DNA from 2 places in the Kitasatospora sp. NPDC096147 genome. Region 2 is predicted to be linked to the other one. Evidence: predicted binding sites of a transcription regulator. Region 2 holds the regulator's gene; the other holds the start of a gene.

Region 1 (8,546 bases), on a different contig from region 2:
GGCGAGCGATCCTGCCGTGCTGACGGACCGTCACACAAGAGCCGTCTCACGGGCCGGTCAGGTACGCGCCGAAGTCCCGGACCAGCGGCGCGAGGCAGCGGCGCCGAAGGCGCCGTCAGGGGCGCGGGGAACTGCGCGAGGCGGAGGATCCCCTCCCGCACCGAGGGCACCCGGGTCCGCCGCACGCGCCCCGGCCCCACCCCCGACCCACAGCCGCAGCGCGCCGGAGCTCCAGGACACCGAGGCACCCCGAGCCGCGCACGGCACCCGCCCCGCCCGTGCGGCGGCCCCGGCGGGGCCACGGCTCCACGAGCCGCACCCCGCCGGGGCCCTGACGTCACCTCAGACCGCGACCGGCACCGCCGCCGGCTCCAGCGCCAGCTCCAGCACCTCCCGCACGTCGGAGACGGTGTGCACGGTCAGCCGCTCCAGCACCTCGGCCGGCAGGTCGTCCAGGTCGGGCTCGTTCCGCTTGGAGATGATCACCGTGGTGATCCCGGCCCGGTCCGCCGCCAGCAGCTTCTGCTTGATGCCACCGACCGGCAGCACCCGCCCGGTCAGCGAGACCTCACCGGTCATCGCCACCTCCGGCCGGACCTTCCGCCCGGAGAGCAGCGAGGCCAGCGCCGTCGTCATGGTGATGCCCGCGCTCGGCCCGTCCTTGGGGACGGCACCCGCCGGGACGTGCAGGTGGATGCCGCGCTCCCGCAGCCCGGTCACCGGCAGCTCCAGCTCCGCGCCGCGCGAGCGCAGGTAGGAGAGCGCGATGTGCGCGGACTCCTTCATCACGTCGCCCAGCTGCCCGGTCAGGGTCAGGCCGGTGGAGCCGGTCTCCGGATCGGCCAGCGAGGCCTCGATGTAGAGGACGTCACCGCCCGCACCGGTGACCGCCAGGCCGGTGGAGACGCCGGGCACGGCGGTGCGCCGCTCGGCCGGCTCCTGGGCCGCCTCCGGGGTGTGGTGCGGCCGTCCGATCAGCGCCCGCAGGTCCTCGGCTCCGATGGCGGCGGGGAGCTCCCGCGACCCCAGCTCGGCTTCGGCCGCGACTTTCCGCAGGATCCGGGCCACCGAGCGCTCCAGGGTGCGCACGCCCGCCTCCCGGGTGTACTCCCCCGCCAGCTTGCGCAGCGCGTCCTCGCCGACCGTCACGTCCTCGGGCTTGAGCCCGGCCCGCTCCAGCTGACGGGGCAGCAGGTGGTCCCGGGCGATGGTGACCTTCTCGTCCTCGGTGTAGCCGTCCAGGCGGACCAGCTCCATCCGGTCGAGCAGCGGCTCGGGAATGGCCTCCAGCACGTTGGCGGTGGCCAGGAAGACCACGTCGGAGAGGTCGAGCTCGACCTCCAGGTAGTGGTCCCGGAAGGTGTGGTTCTGCGCCGGGTCGAGCACCTCCAGCAGGGCCGCCGCCGGGTCGCCCCGGTAGTCCGAGCCGACCTTGTCGATCTCGTCCAGCAGCACCACCGGGTTCATCGAGCCGGCCTCCTTGACCGCCCGGACGATCCGGCCGGGGAGCGCCCCGACGTAGGTCCGCCGGTGGCCCCGGATCTCCGCCTCGTCCCGCACGCCGCCGAGCGCCACCCGGACGAACTCGCGGCCCATGGCCCGCGCCACCGACTCACCGAGCGAGGTCTTGCCGACCCCGGGCGGGCCGACCAGCGCCAGCACCGCGCCGCCCCGCCGGCCGCCGATCTGGCCGAGGCCCTGGTCGGCCCGGCGCTTGCGGACGGCCAGGTACTCGACGATCCGGTCCTTCACGTCGGCCAGGCCGGCGTGGTCGGCGTCCAGCACCGCGCGGGCGCCGTTGATGTCGTAGGAGTCCTCCGTCCGGACGTTCCACGGCAGTTCGAGCACGGTGTCCAGCCAGGTGCGGATCCAGGAGCCCTCGGGCGACTGGTCGGAGGAGCGCTCCAGCTTGTCGACCTCCTTGAGCGCGGCCTCCCGGACCTTCTCGGGCAGCTCGGCCGCCTCGACCCGGGCCCGGTAGTCGCCCTCCTCGTCGGCCGGGTCCCCGTTCAGCTCGGCGAGCTCCTTGCGGACCGCCTCCAGCTGGCGGCGGAGCAGGAACTCCTTCTGCTGCTTGGCCACGCCCTCCTCGACGTCCTTGCGGATGGTGTCGTTGACCTCCTCCTCCGCGAGGTGCTCGCGGAGCAGGACCAGCGCGTACTCCAGCCGGGCCAGCTGGTCGGACTCCAGCAGCACCTTGAGCTTCTGCTCGGCGGTGACGAAGGGGGCGTACCCGATGTTGTCCGCCAGCTCGCCGACCTTGTCGATCTGCGAGACCCGGTCGACCACCTGCCAGGCGCCGCGCTTGCGCAGCCAGTGGGTGGAGAGCGCCTTGTACTCCTTGACCAGCTCGGCCGCCCGCCCGGCCACCGGCAGGCCGGCGTCCGACTCGTGGAAGGTGCTGGTCTCCACCCAGAGCGCCGCACCGGGGCCGGTCGTCCCGGCACCGATCCGGACCCGGCGGACGGCCCGGACCAGCGCGGCCGGATCGCCGTCGGAGAGCCGGCCGACCTGCTCGACCGTGGCCAGCGTGCCGACCGACGCGTACGTGCCGTCCAGCCGGGGCACCAGCAGCACCTGCGGCTTGGCCCCACCGGAGACGGCGGCCCGGGCGGCGTCCACGACGGCGCGCACCTCGGTGTCCTTCAGGTCCAGCGGGACCACCATGCCGGGGAGCACGACCTCGTCGTCGAGGGGGAGCACGGGCAGGGTGAGCGGAGTGGACGTCGATGCCATGATCTCTCCCCAGTCAGTGAAGTTGAGTTGACCTGACTAAGGTTCGGTGAGCCCCGAATGTTCCCCGGCTCTTGTTCGCTCTGAGCGATCAGGGCATTGCCCCAGGCGGGGGCGGTGCGCCAGAGTGCCGAACGTGGAAATCCAACCCACCGAGTTCGGCATCCGGGTCAACCTCCCGGACCCCCGCAGCCTTCCCGCCACCCTCCGGGCCCGGGCCCTGGCCGAGGACGGCGACGGCCTGCTGCTCGCCGCCCCGCACCCCGGCGGCCCGTTCGAACGGGCCGTCCGGACGGTCCTGGCCGGCCCGGCGGCCGAGCTCGGCCTGGACCTGACCGCGCTGGAGGTCTGGGACGGCGAACCCTTCGCCCGGCTCGACGACGCCGACGGGCGCCCGCTGCTCTACGCCGAACTCGGCCGCGACCCGGCCGCCCCGGAGCAGCTGACCGGCACCCCGCCCGCCCCCGGACAGGAGGAGGCGGTGCGCGAGCTGATCGACTACCTCTCGCTCTGGCTGCTGGTCACCGTGGAGGCCCCCACTCCTGACGACCCGTCGGCCCGCGCACTCGCCGGACGCCTCGGCGCCGCGCTCGCAGCCACCCTCGCCCCGGACGCCGCCGTCACCCCGGGACAGTCGCCGTACGGGCCCACCGCGCTGGTCCGGCCGACCTGGCTGGACACTGCGGACGTCCGAGGCTCGCTGCTCGCCGCCTGCGCCGCACTGCCGGGCGACTGGAGCCCGCCCGAGCTGCTGGAGACCCCCGACGGCGACTGCGCCACGGCCACCCGGGGCACCGTCCACCTCTCCGCCGCCACCGGCCCGGTCTTCGCCGATCTCGCCCGCCGGCACCGACTCCCCTGAAGCGCGGCACGGCAGGCCCCCGGCGCGAAGTGGAGGCGCCCCGGCGAGCAGGCGAGCCGGCTGCCTCGGTGACCGCCCACAGCAGGACCACCGCAGCGCGTGCGCCCGACCGACAGGCCCGCTGCCGTGCCCGCAGGCCCACCCGGCGGATCCGCACGCCGACGGGGCCCACCCCACGGAGGAGTTCAGCGGCCCCGCCTCAGGCCTCCGAGGGCTCCAGGCGCCGCTGCGGCCGCCGCGCCAGGCCGGGCCCGCGCCCGCCGGTCCGCCGGAGCCAGGGCCAGAGGGCGACGCCCACCAGCAGGGCCGCCGGGTGCCCGACCCCGGTCACCAGGTCGGTCTCGTCCAGGAACTGATGGCCGATCAGGCCACCCGCCGCCGCCAGCGCACAGAGGCGCCCGGGAAGCGTGAGAAGCCCGGCAAGCGCCCCCAAGGAAGCCAACACGCCGTAGCTCACCCCGATGTCCAGCCCGTCCAGCGCGGCACCGTCCTGCCGCCCGGCCGCGACCGCCGCCAGCACCACCGCCTGCGAGAGCAGCGTCGCCAGCACGTGCCCGGCGGCGAACGCCCCGGCCGCCCGGAGCCCGCCGACCCGCCGCTCCAGCGGCGCCACGGTGACGGCGAAGGCCCAGAAGTAGGGCATCCAGACCGGTCCGGCCACCCAGATCCCGCTCAGCAGCAGCGATCCGACCGGATGGCTCAGCAGATTGTGGGCATCCGAGCTGGAGTAGCCCTGGAGCCGCTCCACCACCACCGGGTCGCCGAACCGGGCGAACAGCGTGGTGCCGAGCAGCACCGCCAGGTAGCCGAGCGCGAAGGGGTTGCGGCGGGGCGTGGGGAGCGCGCTGCGCAGCCGGACGGACAGTTTCGACCGGCGATCGGCCATTCCGTCCTCCGCTCCACTCGTGCCACCATGTGACTTGTCGTGCTCACGGCTCTTCGCAGAATGCCCACGGTACTTCCATGGTCTGAGAGTCTGCTGAGAGCCCGCTGAGAACCCGGACCGGACCGCGCGAACCGTTGGTCCGGACCAACCCTCCGCCTACGGACCAGTAGCAAACCCGTTCAGGAGTCTGCCATCCCTTCGACGGCATACGCACCGTTACGGGCGATATTTTCGGCGGGTAAGGTATCGCCCCGTGCCGCATCCCGGCCCGGGTCGAGGCTGGTCGGAAGGCCGGTTGTGCCCGGTTCACCTGCCGGGATGCTCGCGGCGTACGTACGCTGCGACCAGAGCGGAAACGGTGCGCGGTCCACACCTGCGTACCCTTTCCGGACCCGCGACCTCGGCGGACGGTCCGGGTGGTTTTCGCGGGCCCGGCACGGGCCCGCCGACGGAACACAAGACGACTACGAGCGGACCCCGCTGTCCCCACAGGCAGCCGGGCCGCAGCCCTGGGGGCGGTGGCGTGACCGTGACAGAGATTCAGCAGGAGACCAACAACAACAGCGCGGTGGGCACCCAGCGACGGGTGCTCGTCGTGGAGGACGAGCCCACCATCGCGGAGTCCATCGCGGCCCGGCTCGGGGCCGAGGGCTTCAAGGTGGCCGTGGCGCACGACGGGCCCGGCGCGGTGGACGGCTTCCACACCTGGCAGCCGGACCTGGTGGTGCTGGACGTGATGCTTCCCGGCTTCGACGGCCTGGAGGTCTGCCGGCGCATCCAGGCCCAGCGCCCGGTACCGGTCCTGATGCTGACGGCCCGGGACGACGAGACCGACCTGCTGGTCGGCCTCGGGGTCGGTGCCGACGACTACATGACCAAGCCGTTCTCGATGCGCGAGCTGGCGGCCCGGGTGAACGTGCTGCTGCGCCGGGTCGAGCGGGCCCAGCAGGCCGCCCGGACGCCCGCACTGGGCAGCCTGCGGTTCGGCGACCTGGAGATCGACCACGTGCAGCGGCGGGTCCGGATCGGCACCGGTGACGTCCACCTGACGCCGACCGAGTTCGACCTGCTGGCCTGCCTGGCCGCCCAGCCGCGCGCGGTGCTCACCCGCGAGCAGCTGCTGGCCGAGGTCTGGGACTGGACCGACGCGTCCGGCACCCGCACCGTGGACAGCCACGTCAAGGCGCTGCGCCGGAAGATCGGCGCCAGCTGGATCCGCACCGTCCACGGCGTCGGGTACGCCCTGGAGGCACCGCTCTCCTGACCGGGAGCACGGTCGCGCCGGGACCGGGGGGTCCTGGCCGCGCCGCACCGGCCGAGGAGCACCCGGGGGGACGAGCAGGGACGAGATGACCTTCCCACAACAGCGCAAGCGCACCGCGCAGCACCACCACGAGGACCCCAGGGGTCTGGCCAGCCGGGCCGCCAGCCGGCTCTGGGACGACGTCCGGCCGCTGGACCCGGTCCGGTCCATCAAGGGCAAACTCACCCTGCTGGTGATCGTCTCGGTCTTCCTGGCCAGCCTGATGGTGGTGGTCGCGATCCGGTCGGAGACCCAGATCCGGATCATCATGATCTTCTCGATGATCGCCTCGCTGCTCTTCATGCAGTTCCTGGCGCACGGCCTCACCGCGCCGCTGCGCGACATGACGGCCGCCGCCCGGGCGATGGCCGAGGGCGACTACAGCATCCGGGTCGAGGTGAACTCCCGGGACGAGATCGGCGAGCTCGCCGCGACCTTCAACCGGATGGCCGGCGACCTGGAGGCGGCAGACCGCCACCGGCGGGAGCTGGTGGCCAACGTCTCGCACGAGCTGCGCACCCCGATCGCCGCGCTCCGCGCCGTGCTGGAGAACGTGGTGGACGGCGTGGTCGAGCCGGGCCCGAAGACGCTCGGCGCCGCGCTGGAGCAGACCGAGCGGCTCGGCCGCCTGGTCACCCACCTGCTGGACCTCTCCAAGCTGGACGACGGCGTGGTCCCGCTGGACGCCCGCCCGTTCGAGGTCAGCCCCTTCCTGGCCGGCGTGCTGCGCGGGGTGACGGTGGACGGCTCCACCGCCGCCGGCGCCCACGGGCGGCGCGACGACGTCCGGCTGGCCCTGGACGTCAGCCCGGCCGGGCTGTCGGCCTGGGCGGATCCGGAGCGGCTGCACCAGGTGGTGGCCAATCTGGTGGACAACGCCTGCAAGCACTCCCCGGCCGGCGGCACGGTGACCGTCCGGGCCCGGGCCGGGGAGTCGGACGGCGCGCTGGTGCTGGAGGTCGAGGACCAGGGCCCGGGCATCCCGGCGCAGGACCGCGACCGGGTCTTCGAACGCTTCGGCCGCAGCGGCTCCGCCACCTCCCAGGGCCCCGGCTCGGACGGCGGCACCGGTCTGGGCCTGGCCATCGCCCGCTGGGCGGTCGACCTGCACGGCGGCCGGATCGGCGTGGCCGAGGCCTCCCGGGGCTGCCGGATCGTGGTCACCCTGCCCGGCGGCCCGGCGGCTCCGGCCGAGTTGTCACAGAACTGGGACCTTGGCGCGGAGGCCGCGACTGCGTCAGATCGGACCGCACCGCGCTGACCTGCGGTATTGTCCTGTTCGGAGGGGATTTCCACCCATTTGGGAGGCGATCGGTTCCCCAGTGTTGGAACTTTCTAACGCACGTTTCCGGCCAAATTACCGGTCGGCACTGTGATCTGGGCGACGCCTGGCCCTGGGGGACTGCGCGATCTGTGATCGTAGGCGTAGCCTTAATCCCCGCTGTCCACCATCCCAAAAGGAAGCGGAAGAGGGCGGTTTGCCCGTGTCGCCACACCCTGAAACCCCCGTCAGCTCGGCAAGCTCCACTGGCTTCGGCCCCAACGAGTGGCTCGTCGACGAGATCTACCAGCAGTACCTCCAGGATCCCAACTCGGTCGACCGAGCCTGGTGAGACTTTTTCGCCGACTACAAGCCCGGTACCGAGGTGACTCCAGTGACCCAGGCCGCGACCCAGGTCGGCCCCACGCCGACCGCCGTTGCCGCCCCTGCCCCTGCTGCCGTTCCGGCGACGCCCGCCCCCGCTGCACCGGCCGCGCCGGTCCAGCCGGCGCCCGCGCCGCTCGCCGCAGCACCCGCCGCGCCGCCCGCGCCGAAGGCCGCCGCCCCGGCCGCCGCGCCCGCCGCCGCCGACGGGACCGGCCCGGAGCTGGTCGTGCTGCGAGGGCCCTCCAAGGCCGTCGCCACCAACATGGACGCCTCGCTGGAGGTGCCGACCGCGACCTCGGTCCGCGCCGTGCCGGCCAAGCTGTTGATCGACAACCGCATCGTCATCAACAACCACCTGCAGCGCGCCCGTGGCGGCAAGGTCTCCTTCACCCACCTGATCGGTTACGCCCTGGTCCAGGCCGTCAAGGCCAACCCGGGCATGAACTACAGCTACAAGGTGGAGGACGGCAAGTCCTACCTGGTGAAGCCCGAGCACGTGAACCTCGGCCTCGCCATCGACCTGGTCAAGCCGAACGGCGACCGCCAGCTGGTGGTCGCGGCCATCAAGAAGGCCGAGACCCTCGACTTCCTGGGCTTCTGGCAGGCCTACGAGGACATCGTCCGCCGGGCCCGCGCCAACAAGCTGACGATGGACGACTTCACCGGCGTCACCGTCTCGCTGACCAACCCCGGCGGCATCGGCACCGTGCACTCCGTGCCGCGCCTGATGCAGGGTCAGGGCACCATCGTCGGCGTCGGCGCCATGGAGTACCCGGCCGAGTTCCAGGGCTCCGCCCCTGAGACGCTGGCCCGCCTCGGCGTCTCCAAGACCATGACGCTGACCTCCACCTACGACCACCGCGTCATCCAGGGCGCCGGTTCGGGTGAGTTCCTGCGGTCGATCCACCAGCTGCTGCTGGGCGGGAACGACTTCTACGACGAGGTCTTCGAGTCGCTGCGCATCCCGTACGAGCCGGTGCGCTGGGCGACCGACGTCGCCACCACCCACGACGACGAGGTCAACAAGACCGCGCGCGTCATGGAGCTGATCCACTCCTACCGGGTCCGCGGTCACCTGATGGCCGACACCGACCCGCTGGAGTACAAGCAGCGC
Region 2 (8,546 bases):
CCGGCGGTTATGCCCCCGTCTTCGCTCATGGGGCGACATGGTAGGCCATCGAATCAACGCGGAAACGCCCCGGCTCCGGCCACCCGTGACGGGTGGCCGGAGCCGGGGCCGACGGTCCCTCAGGAGCCCTTCCGGGCCCGCGCTCAGGCCTCCACGGGCTCCGGCTCGGGCTCGGGCTGCGCCTTGACGGACTCCAGCAGCAGCTGCGCCACGTCGACCACCTTCAGGTGCTCCTTGGCCGCGCCCTCGTTCTTCTTGCCGTTGACCGAGTCGGAGAGCATCACCAGGCAGAACGGGCAGGCGGTGGAGACGATGTCCGGGTTGAGGGAGAGCGCCTCGTCCACCCGCTCGGTGTTGATCCGCTTGCCGATCCGCTCCTCCATCCACATCCGGGCACCACCGGCGCCGCAGCAGAAGCCGCGCTCCTTGTGCCGGTGCATCTCCTGCTGGCGCAGGCCCGGGACCTTGTCCATGATCTCGCGCGGCGGGGTGTAGACCTTGTTGTGCCGGCCCAGGTAGCACGGGTCGTGATAGGTGATCAGACCCTCGACCGGGTTGACCGGCAGCAGCTTGCCCTCGTCGATCAGGTGCTGGAGCAGCTGGGTGTGGTGGATCACCTCGAAGTGCCCGCCGAGCTGCGGGTACTCGTTGGCGATGGTGTTGAAGCAGTGCGGGCAGGTGGCCACGATCCGCTTCTTCGGGGCGTCCTCCAGCGCGGCGTTCAGGGTCTCGACGTTCTGCGCGCCGAGCATCTGGAACAGGAACTCGTTGCCCAGGCGGCGGGCCGAGTCACCGGTGCAGGACTCCTCCTTGCCGAGGATGGCGAACTGCACGCCGGCCGTGTGCAGCAGCTCGGCGAAGGCCTTGGTGGTCTTCTTCGCCCGGTCCTCCAGGGCACCGGCGCAGCCGACCCAGTAGAGGTACTCGACCTCGGCCGGGTCGATGTCCTCACCGATCACCGGCACCTCGATGCCGGTCTCCTTCTTGAGCTCCTTCACCCAGTCCAGGCGGGCCTTGGTGGCCATGCCCCACGGGTTGCCCTTGTTCTCCAGGTTCTTGAGCATCGTCCCGGCCTCGGTCGGGAAGGAGCTCTCGATCATCACCTGGTAGCGGCGCATGTCGACGATGTGGTCGATGTGCTCGATGTCCACCGGGCACTGCTCGACGCAGGCGCCGCAGGTGGTGCAGGACCAGAGCACGTCCGGGTCGATGACCCCGTTCTCCTCGGCGGTGCCGATCAGCGGGCGCTCGGCCTCGGCCAGCGCGGCGGCCGGGACGTCCTTCAGCTGCTCGGCGGTGGCCTGCTCGTTGCCCTCCATGTCCTTGCCGCCACCGGCCAGCAGGTACGGCGCCTTGGCGTAGGCGTGCTCCCGCAGGCTCATGATCAGCAGCTTCGGGGAGAGCGGCTTGCCGGTGTTCCAGGCCGGGCACTGGGACTGGCAGCGACCGCACTCGGTGCAGGTGGAGAAGTCGAGGATGCCCTTCCAGGCGAAGTGCTCGACCTGCGAGACGCCGAAGACGGCGTCCTCGGCCGGGTCCTCGAAGTCGATCGGCTGCCCGCCGCTGGTCATCGGACGGAGCGCTCCGAGGGCGACGCCGCCGCCCTCCTCGCGCTTGAAGTAGATGTTGAAGAAGGCCAGGAAGCGGTGCCAGGCCACGCCCATCGAGGGGTTGACGCCGATGGTGATCGCCCAGGCGAAGGAGATCGAGATCTTCAGCATCGCGAACAGGTAGATCAGGTTCTCCAGGGTGCCCGCCGACAGGCCCCGGAAGGCCGCCACCAGCGGGTAGGAGACGACGTACGCGGCCTCGTAGTGCTCCACCCCGAGCAGCGCGCCCTCCAGGCCGCGCAGCACCAGGATGCACAGGCCGATGCCGAGGATCGTGTACTCGACGTAGAACGCCTGCCAGGCGATCGAGCCGGCGAACCGCGACTTGCGGCCGGCCCGGGACGGCAGGCTGAGCAGCCGGATCACGATCAGGGTGGCGATGCCCAGCGTGGTGAGCAGGCCGATCAGCTCGGTGAAGACCTCGAACGGGGTCCAGTGGCCGATGACCGGCAGCGCGAACTCGGGGTCAAAGAGCTGGCCGAAGGCGGTCACCAGGGTGGCGACCAGGCTGAAGAAGCCGATCGCGACGAACCAGTGGGCGATGCCGACGATGCCCCACTGGTTCATCCTGGTGTGGCCGAAGAACTCGACCGCCAGCGTCTTCAGCCGGCCCCCGGGGTTGCCGAACCGGGTGGGGTCGGGCTGACCGACCGTCACCACCTTGAAGATGTGCGCGACCGCACGGGCGGCTAGCGCGGTGCCGATCACAGTCGTGACCAGCGAGATGACGATCGCTGCTAGCTGCATCGGCTCTCCGTCTCCAGCGGCTTGGTGTTACGGGCTTCCCGGTTGGGCTTCCCTGATTGTACTCGTCGGTAACTTTCAGGGCCGACGGCCCGGAGACTACCGCGCGTTAACACCCGTTCAGAAGACGCACCAGGTATGGCGGCTGTCACTAAGGCCAGACTCACCCGCCCGGCGCAGCCTCCGACATAAGAGCGCAGTAAAGTTGAGCCGGATCCACTCATGGCAGTTGACTCTCCTCGGAGGGCCGTGCATCCTTGAGTCCGTAAAGCTCAACTTCTTCCAGGAGGTATTCACGATGGCACGCGCGGTCGGCATCGACCTCGGCACGACGAACTCGGTCGTCAGCGTTCTCGAAGGCGGTGAGCCCACCGTCATCACCAACGCCGAGGGCGCCCGGACCACGCCGTCCGTCGTCGCCTTCGCCAAGAACGGCGAGATCCTGGTCGGCGAGGTGGCGAAGCGTCAGGCGGTCACCAACGTCGACCGGACCATCCGCTCGGTCAAGCGCCACATGGGCACCGGGTGGAAGATCAACCTGGACGGCAAGGACTTCAACCCCCAGCAGATCTCCGCGTTCATCCTGCAGAAGCTGAAGCGGGACGCCGAGTCGTACCTGGGCGAGACGGTGACCGACGCGGTCATCACCGTCCCGGCCTACTTCTCCGACTCCGAGCGCCAGGCCACCAAGGAGGCCGGTGAGATCGCGGGCCTCAACGTCCTGCGCATCGTCAACGAGCCGACCGCCGCCGCGCTGGCCTACGGCCTGGACAAGGACGACCAGACCATCCTGGTCTTCGACCTCGGTGGCGGCACCTTCGACGTCTCGCTGCTGGAGATCGGCGACGGCGTCGTCGAGGTGAAGGCCACCAACGGCGACAACCACCTCGGTGGCGACGACTGGGACCAGAAGGTCGTGGACCACCTGGTCAAGGTCTTCCAGGCCGGCCACGGCGTCGACCTCTCCAAGGACAAGATGGCGCTCCAGCGCCTGCGCGAGGCGGCCGAGAAGGCCAAGATCGAGCTCTCCTCGTCCTCCGAGACCTCGATCAACCTGCCCTACATCACCGCCTCGGCCGAGGGCCCGCTGCACCTGGACGAGAAGCTCACCCGGGCCCAGTTCCAGCAGCTGACCGCGGACCTGCTGGAGCGCTGCAAGACCCCGTTCCAGAACGTCATCAAGGACGCCGGCATCGCGCTGTCCGAGATCGACCACGTGGTCCTGGTCGGCGGCTCCACCCGGATGCCCGCCGTCGCGGAGCTCGTCAAGGAGCTGACCGGCGGTCAGGACGCCAACAAGGGCGTGAACCCGGACGAGGTCGTCGCCATCGGCGCCGCGCTCCAGGCCGGTGTCCTGAAGGGCGAGGTCAAGGACGTCCTGCTGCTCGACGTCACCCCGCTGTCCCTCGGCATCGAGACCAAGGGCGGCATCATGACCAAGCTGATCGAGCGCAACACCACGATCCCGACCAAGCGGTCCGAGATCTTCACCACGGCCGAGGACAACCAGCCGTCCGTGCAGATCCAGGTCTACCAGGGCGAGCGCGAGATCGCGGCGTACAACAAGAAGCTCGGCATGTTCGAGCTGACCGGCCTGCCGCCGGCCCCGCGCGGCCTGCCCCAGATCGAGGTCACCTTCGACATCGACGCCAACGGCATCATGCACGTCGGTGCCAAGGACCTGGGCACCGGCAAGGAGCAGCGGATGACCGTCACCGGTGGCTCCGCGCTGCCGAAGGACGACATCGAGCGCATGATGCGCGAGGCCGAGCAGTACGCGGAGGAGGACACCAAGCGTCGCGAGGCCGTGGAGACGCGGAACCAGGGCGAGCAGCTGGTCTACTCCACCGAGAAGTTCATCGCGGACAACACCGACAAGCTCCCGGCCGACGTCAAGACCGAGGTCGAGACCGCGATCGGCGAGCTCAAGGAAGCCCTCAAGGGCGAGGACATCGCGGCCATCCGCGAGGCCACCGAGAAGGTCTCCACCACCGCCCAGAAGCTCGGCGCCGCGCTGTACGCGCAGAACGACGCCGCCGGTGCCGCCCCGGCCGGTGACGCCGGTGCGGCCGGTGCGGCCGGTGCCAAGGACGACGACGTGGTCGACGCCGAGATCGTCGACGACGAGAAGCCCAAGGGCGGTGCGTCGGCATGACGGAGAAGCCGCAGGGCACCGAGCCCGGCGACGACTCCGCCGAGGAGGCCGTGCTCAAGGCCGCCGAGGAGGCCCTGGCGGGTGCGGACGAGCTGGCCGCCGCCAAGCGGGAGGCGGCCGAGCGCACCGGTGACCTCCAGCGCCTCCAGGCGGAGTACCAGAACTACCGCAAGCGGGTCGAGCGGGACCGTCTGACGGTCCGTGAGATCGCCGTCTCCAACATCCTGGAGGCGCTGATCCCGGTGCTGGACGACATCGGCCGGGCCCGCGAGCACGGTGAGGTCACCGGCGGGTTCAAGTCGGTCTCGGACAGCCTGGAGACGGTCGTCGCCAAGCTCGGGCTGCAGCAGTTCGGCAAGGAGGGCGAGCCCTTCGACCCGACGCTGCACGAGGCGCTGATGCACAGCTACTCCTCGGACGTCACCGAGGACACCTGCGTGCAGATCCTCCAGCCGGGCTACCGGATCGGCGAGCGGATCATCCGCCCGGCGATGGTGGCCGTCGCGGAGCCCCAGCCGGGCACCCAGACCACCGCCGCCGCGGATGCCGACTCGTCGGACTCCGACAAGGCCGACGGTGCCTCGGAGAGCTGACACGGCACGCACTGCGGAGTCGTCCGTCGTCCTGGACGACGGGCGGCTCCGCAGTGCCGTATCCCCGACCGACCCAGTACGGAACAGCCACGGGAGGTGGCAGCAGCCATGAGCGCGAAGGACTACGTGGAGAAGGACTACTACAAGGTCCTCGGCGTGCCCAAGGACGCCACCACCGCCGAGATCAAGAAGACCTACCGCAAGCTCGCCCGCGAGTTCCACCCGGACGCCAACAAGGGTGACGCGAAGGCCGAGGAGAAGTTCAAGGACATCTCCGAGGCGTACGACGTGCTCTCCGACGACAAGCGCCGCAAGGAGTACGACGAGGCCCGCAGCCTGTTCGGCAGCGGCGGCTTCCGGGCCGGCGGCCAGCAGGGCGGCGGCTTCGACTTCGGCGACCTGTTCAACGGCGGCGCCCCGGGCGGCGGGGGCGGGGGCGTCGGCGACATCTTCGGCGGCTTGTTCAACCGCGGCCCCCGGCAGCCCCAGCCCCGGCGCGGCGCGGACGTCGAGACCGAGGTGACGCTGGCCTTCGAGGAGGCCGTGGACGGCGCCACCGTGCCGCTCCGGATGACCAGTCAGGCCGCCTGCCGGGCCTGCTCCGGCACCGGCGCCAAGGCCGGCACCACCCCCCGGGTCTGCCCGACCTGCGTCGGCGCCGGCACCGTCAGCCGGGGCCAGGGTGCCTTCGCGCTCTCCGAGCCCTGCCGGGACTGCAAGGGCCGCGGCATGCTGGTCGACGACCCCTGCACCGTCTGCCACGGCAGCGGCCGGGCCTCCTCGGCCCGCACCATGCAGGTGCGGATCCCGGCCGGGGTCCAGGACGCGCAGCGGATCAGGCTCAAGGGCAAGGGCGCCCAGGGCGAGCGGGGCGGCCAGCCCGGTGACCTCTACGTCACCGTGCACGTCGACGCCCACCCGGTGTTCGGCCGCAAGGCGGACAACCTGACCGTCACGGTGCCGGTCACCTTCCCCGAAGCCGCGCTGGGGGGCACCATCGAGGTGCCCACCCTGAACGGCCCCTCGGTGAAGCTCCGGCTCCCCGCCGGGAGCGCCAACGGCCTCACCCTGCGGGCCCGCGGCAAGGGCGCCACCCGCAAGGACGGCACCCGCGGCGACCTGCTGGTCACCGTGGAGGTCGTGGTCCCCAAGCACCTGGACGACGAGGCCCTCGCCGCCCTGGAGCAGTACCGCGAGGCCACCGCCTCGGACGACCCGCGAGCCGCCCTGTTCAAGGCGGCAGAGGGAGCGTGATGACCAGATGAGCCCGACGACTCCTCCGATCGGCCCCGGCCTCGGCGAGGGCCTGCCCGGCGGCACCCCCCGCCCCCGGGCTCATTACGTGCTCACCGAGGAGACCCCGGTCTACGTGATCTCGGTCGCCGCCGAGCTCTCCGGCCTGCACCCGCAGACCCTGCGCCAGTACGACCGCCTCGGCCTGGTCTGCCCCGACCGCACGGCCGGCCGGGGCCGCCGCTACTCGGCCCGGGACATCCAGCAGCTCCGCGAGGTCCAGCGGCTCTCCCAGGACGAGGGCATCAACCTGGCCGGCATCAAGCGGATCATCGAGCTGGAGAACCAGGTCGCCGCCCTGCAGGCCAAGGCCGCCGAGCTGGTCGACGCCCTGGAGGGGGCCGCCGCCGCGCTCCAGCAGCGGGAGGCCGCCGTGCACGCCTCCTACCGGCGGGACCTGGTGCCGTACCAGCAGGTCCAGCAGTCGAGCGCGCTGGTGGTGTGGCGGCCGAAGCGCTGAAGGCCCACGTGCAGGCCGCCGGCACCCCCCAGTCGGGGGTGCCGGCGGCCTGCACGTGGTGAGAGAGTGCTCCCCACCGGTTGTTCCGGCAACCGAGCTGACGATTCCTGGGTAGCATCGGCCAGTCCTCGGCCTAAGATCCTCACAGGTGCAGGAGGCATTGGGCCCGTGGACTGCTTGTTCGGTCGACGACAAGGAGCCGAAGATGAGTGGGCGTGAGCAGCCGGGTGTGAGCCTTCCCAGCACCCGAATACTCTCGCCCAATGCCCGTGCGCTGTACCTGAAAGCGGTTCAAGGCAACGGTCGGCTACTTCCGATCGGGTGCGCACCCGACGAGGAGGAAGCACTCACCGAGTTGCTGGAACTCGGACTTCTCATCCCCGATAGCGAAGAGCCCGGCGCAGTGGTCGCGGTCGATCCCACCCAGTTGTCGGCAAGTCTGAGTTCGGCATGGCAGCGACAAGCGCTGGGGCTGCTTTCCAGGGCGGTCGCCCTCCCGCTCGATCTGCGGGAGCTCGCCGAAGCATTCCACTCTCCGAACGAGAGTGGCGGTGCGATCGAGTACGTGCACGGCAAGGCGCTCATCAATCAACGGCTCCAGCAGAACACCTCGGGCGGCATCTCCGAGGGGCTGGCCATGCAACCCGGCGGACCACGCCCACCTGAGCTTCTGGCATCGAGCCTGGAGCGCGATCTGGAGACCGTGCGCCGAGGCGGTTCCATGCGGACCATCTACAACGCGAGCACCCGCTACCACCAGCCGACCAGGGACTACGTCTCCACCCTGGCGACCGAAGGCTGGCAGTTCCGAACCTTGGACGAACCCTACGCCCGGCTGATCGTGGTCAACCGACGGTTCGCCGTCATCCCGGTCGCCGACGACAACCTGGCTGCGTTCATCTACGACCAAGCCGTGGTCAGCTTCCTCATCGAGGAGGTGTTCGAACGAAATTGGAGCCGGGCGCTGGAATTCGACGGTGACCGAACCGTCCCTCAACAGGTCGTCTCACAGCTCCGCAAAACCATCATCGAGCTGCTGCTATCCGGCACTAACCACAGGGTGATCGCCAGGAGGCTCGGCATCAGCGAACGGACGCTCGCCCGGCACATCGCCGAGATGCGGGAGGAGTACAACGTCGACTCCCTGTTCCAACTCGGCTACATGCTCGGCCGCGGCCACTACGGCCAACCCGGCTAGCCACCCCAGTCCCGCTGCTGTGCATTCCCGACATCCCCTGGCAATCGCTCCCGATACCCAGGTGACCCGGTCCCCACGCCCGGGAAGCACCACAACAGCAGGTCAACCCCAGTTGAGGTCGTCCATCGCAGAGGCGGCTCGAGCCTGCGCCGGTGCGGCCTGGGCTGAATCGGCCTGGGCGGCGCCAGCCGAGAGGAAGCCACCGGTCAACACGGCCACAGCAGCTACAACCGGGAGTACGACCTTGCGGACAAGTCGATTCATACGGGACACGGACCCTCCCCTTTCAGCTAGATTCGCTGGCACTTATAGGACTATCGCCCACATGATGCCGCACCACTCCTTCGGTGTCATCTGTCCGTCCCCGGCAGGTGCGTCATCTCACTGCCAGGCACTCAGATGACAGGCCGGAAACCTGGACGCGGACACTCCGGCCGATGGACGATCAGTTCGCTCCCGATGGTCCAGGCATGATCCCTCGACTTGCCAATGA

What was found. Region 2 encodes HspR, which represses chaperone genes until heat shock. Its sites were predicted from a motif close to TTGAGNNNNNNNNNCTCAA; they were not measured.
Region 1: lon (endopeptidase La) is a predicted target of HspR. The motif match lies at 2,759-2,777, and genes of this name have one in related genera.

What each region holds. Positions count from the first base shown of each region.
Region 1 is NZ_JBIWFX010000006.1:249,025-257,570, reverse strand. It holds gene lon (endopeptidase La) at 343-2,736, opposite strand; gene ACIRBX_RS21400 (hypothetical protein) at 2,870-3,595, shown strand; gene ACIRBX_RS21395 (rhomboid-like protein) at 3,795-4,481, opposite strand; gene ACIRBX_RS21390 (response regulator transcription factor) at 5,011-5,745, shown strand; gene ACIRBX_RS21385 (sensor histidine kinase) at 5,831-7,045, shown strand; partial or broken gene ACIRBX_RS21380 (multifunctional oxoglutarate decarboxylase/oxoglutarate dehydrogenase thiamine pyrophosphate-binding subunit/dihydrolipoyllysine-residue succinyltransferase subunit) at 7,269-8,546, shown strand, end outside.
Region 2 is NZ_JBIWFX010000002.1:77,553-86,098, forward strand. It holds gene ACIRBX_RS05840 (LamG domain-containing protein) at 1-29, opposite strand, end outside; gene ACIRBX_RS05845 ((Fe-S)-binding protein) at 144-2,357, opposite strand; gene dnaK (molecular chaperone DnaK) at 2,653-4,509, shown strand; gene grpE (nucleotide exchange factor GrpE) at 4,506-5,102, shown strand; gene dnaJ (molecular chaperone DnaJ) at 5,211-6,356, shown strand; gene ACIRBX_RS05865 (heat shock protein transcriptional repressor HspR) at 6,364-6,855, shown strand; gene ACIRBX_RS05870 (LuxR C-terminal-related transcriptional regulator) at 7,061-8,053, shown strand.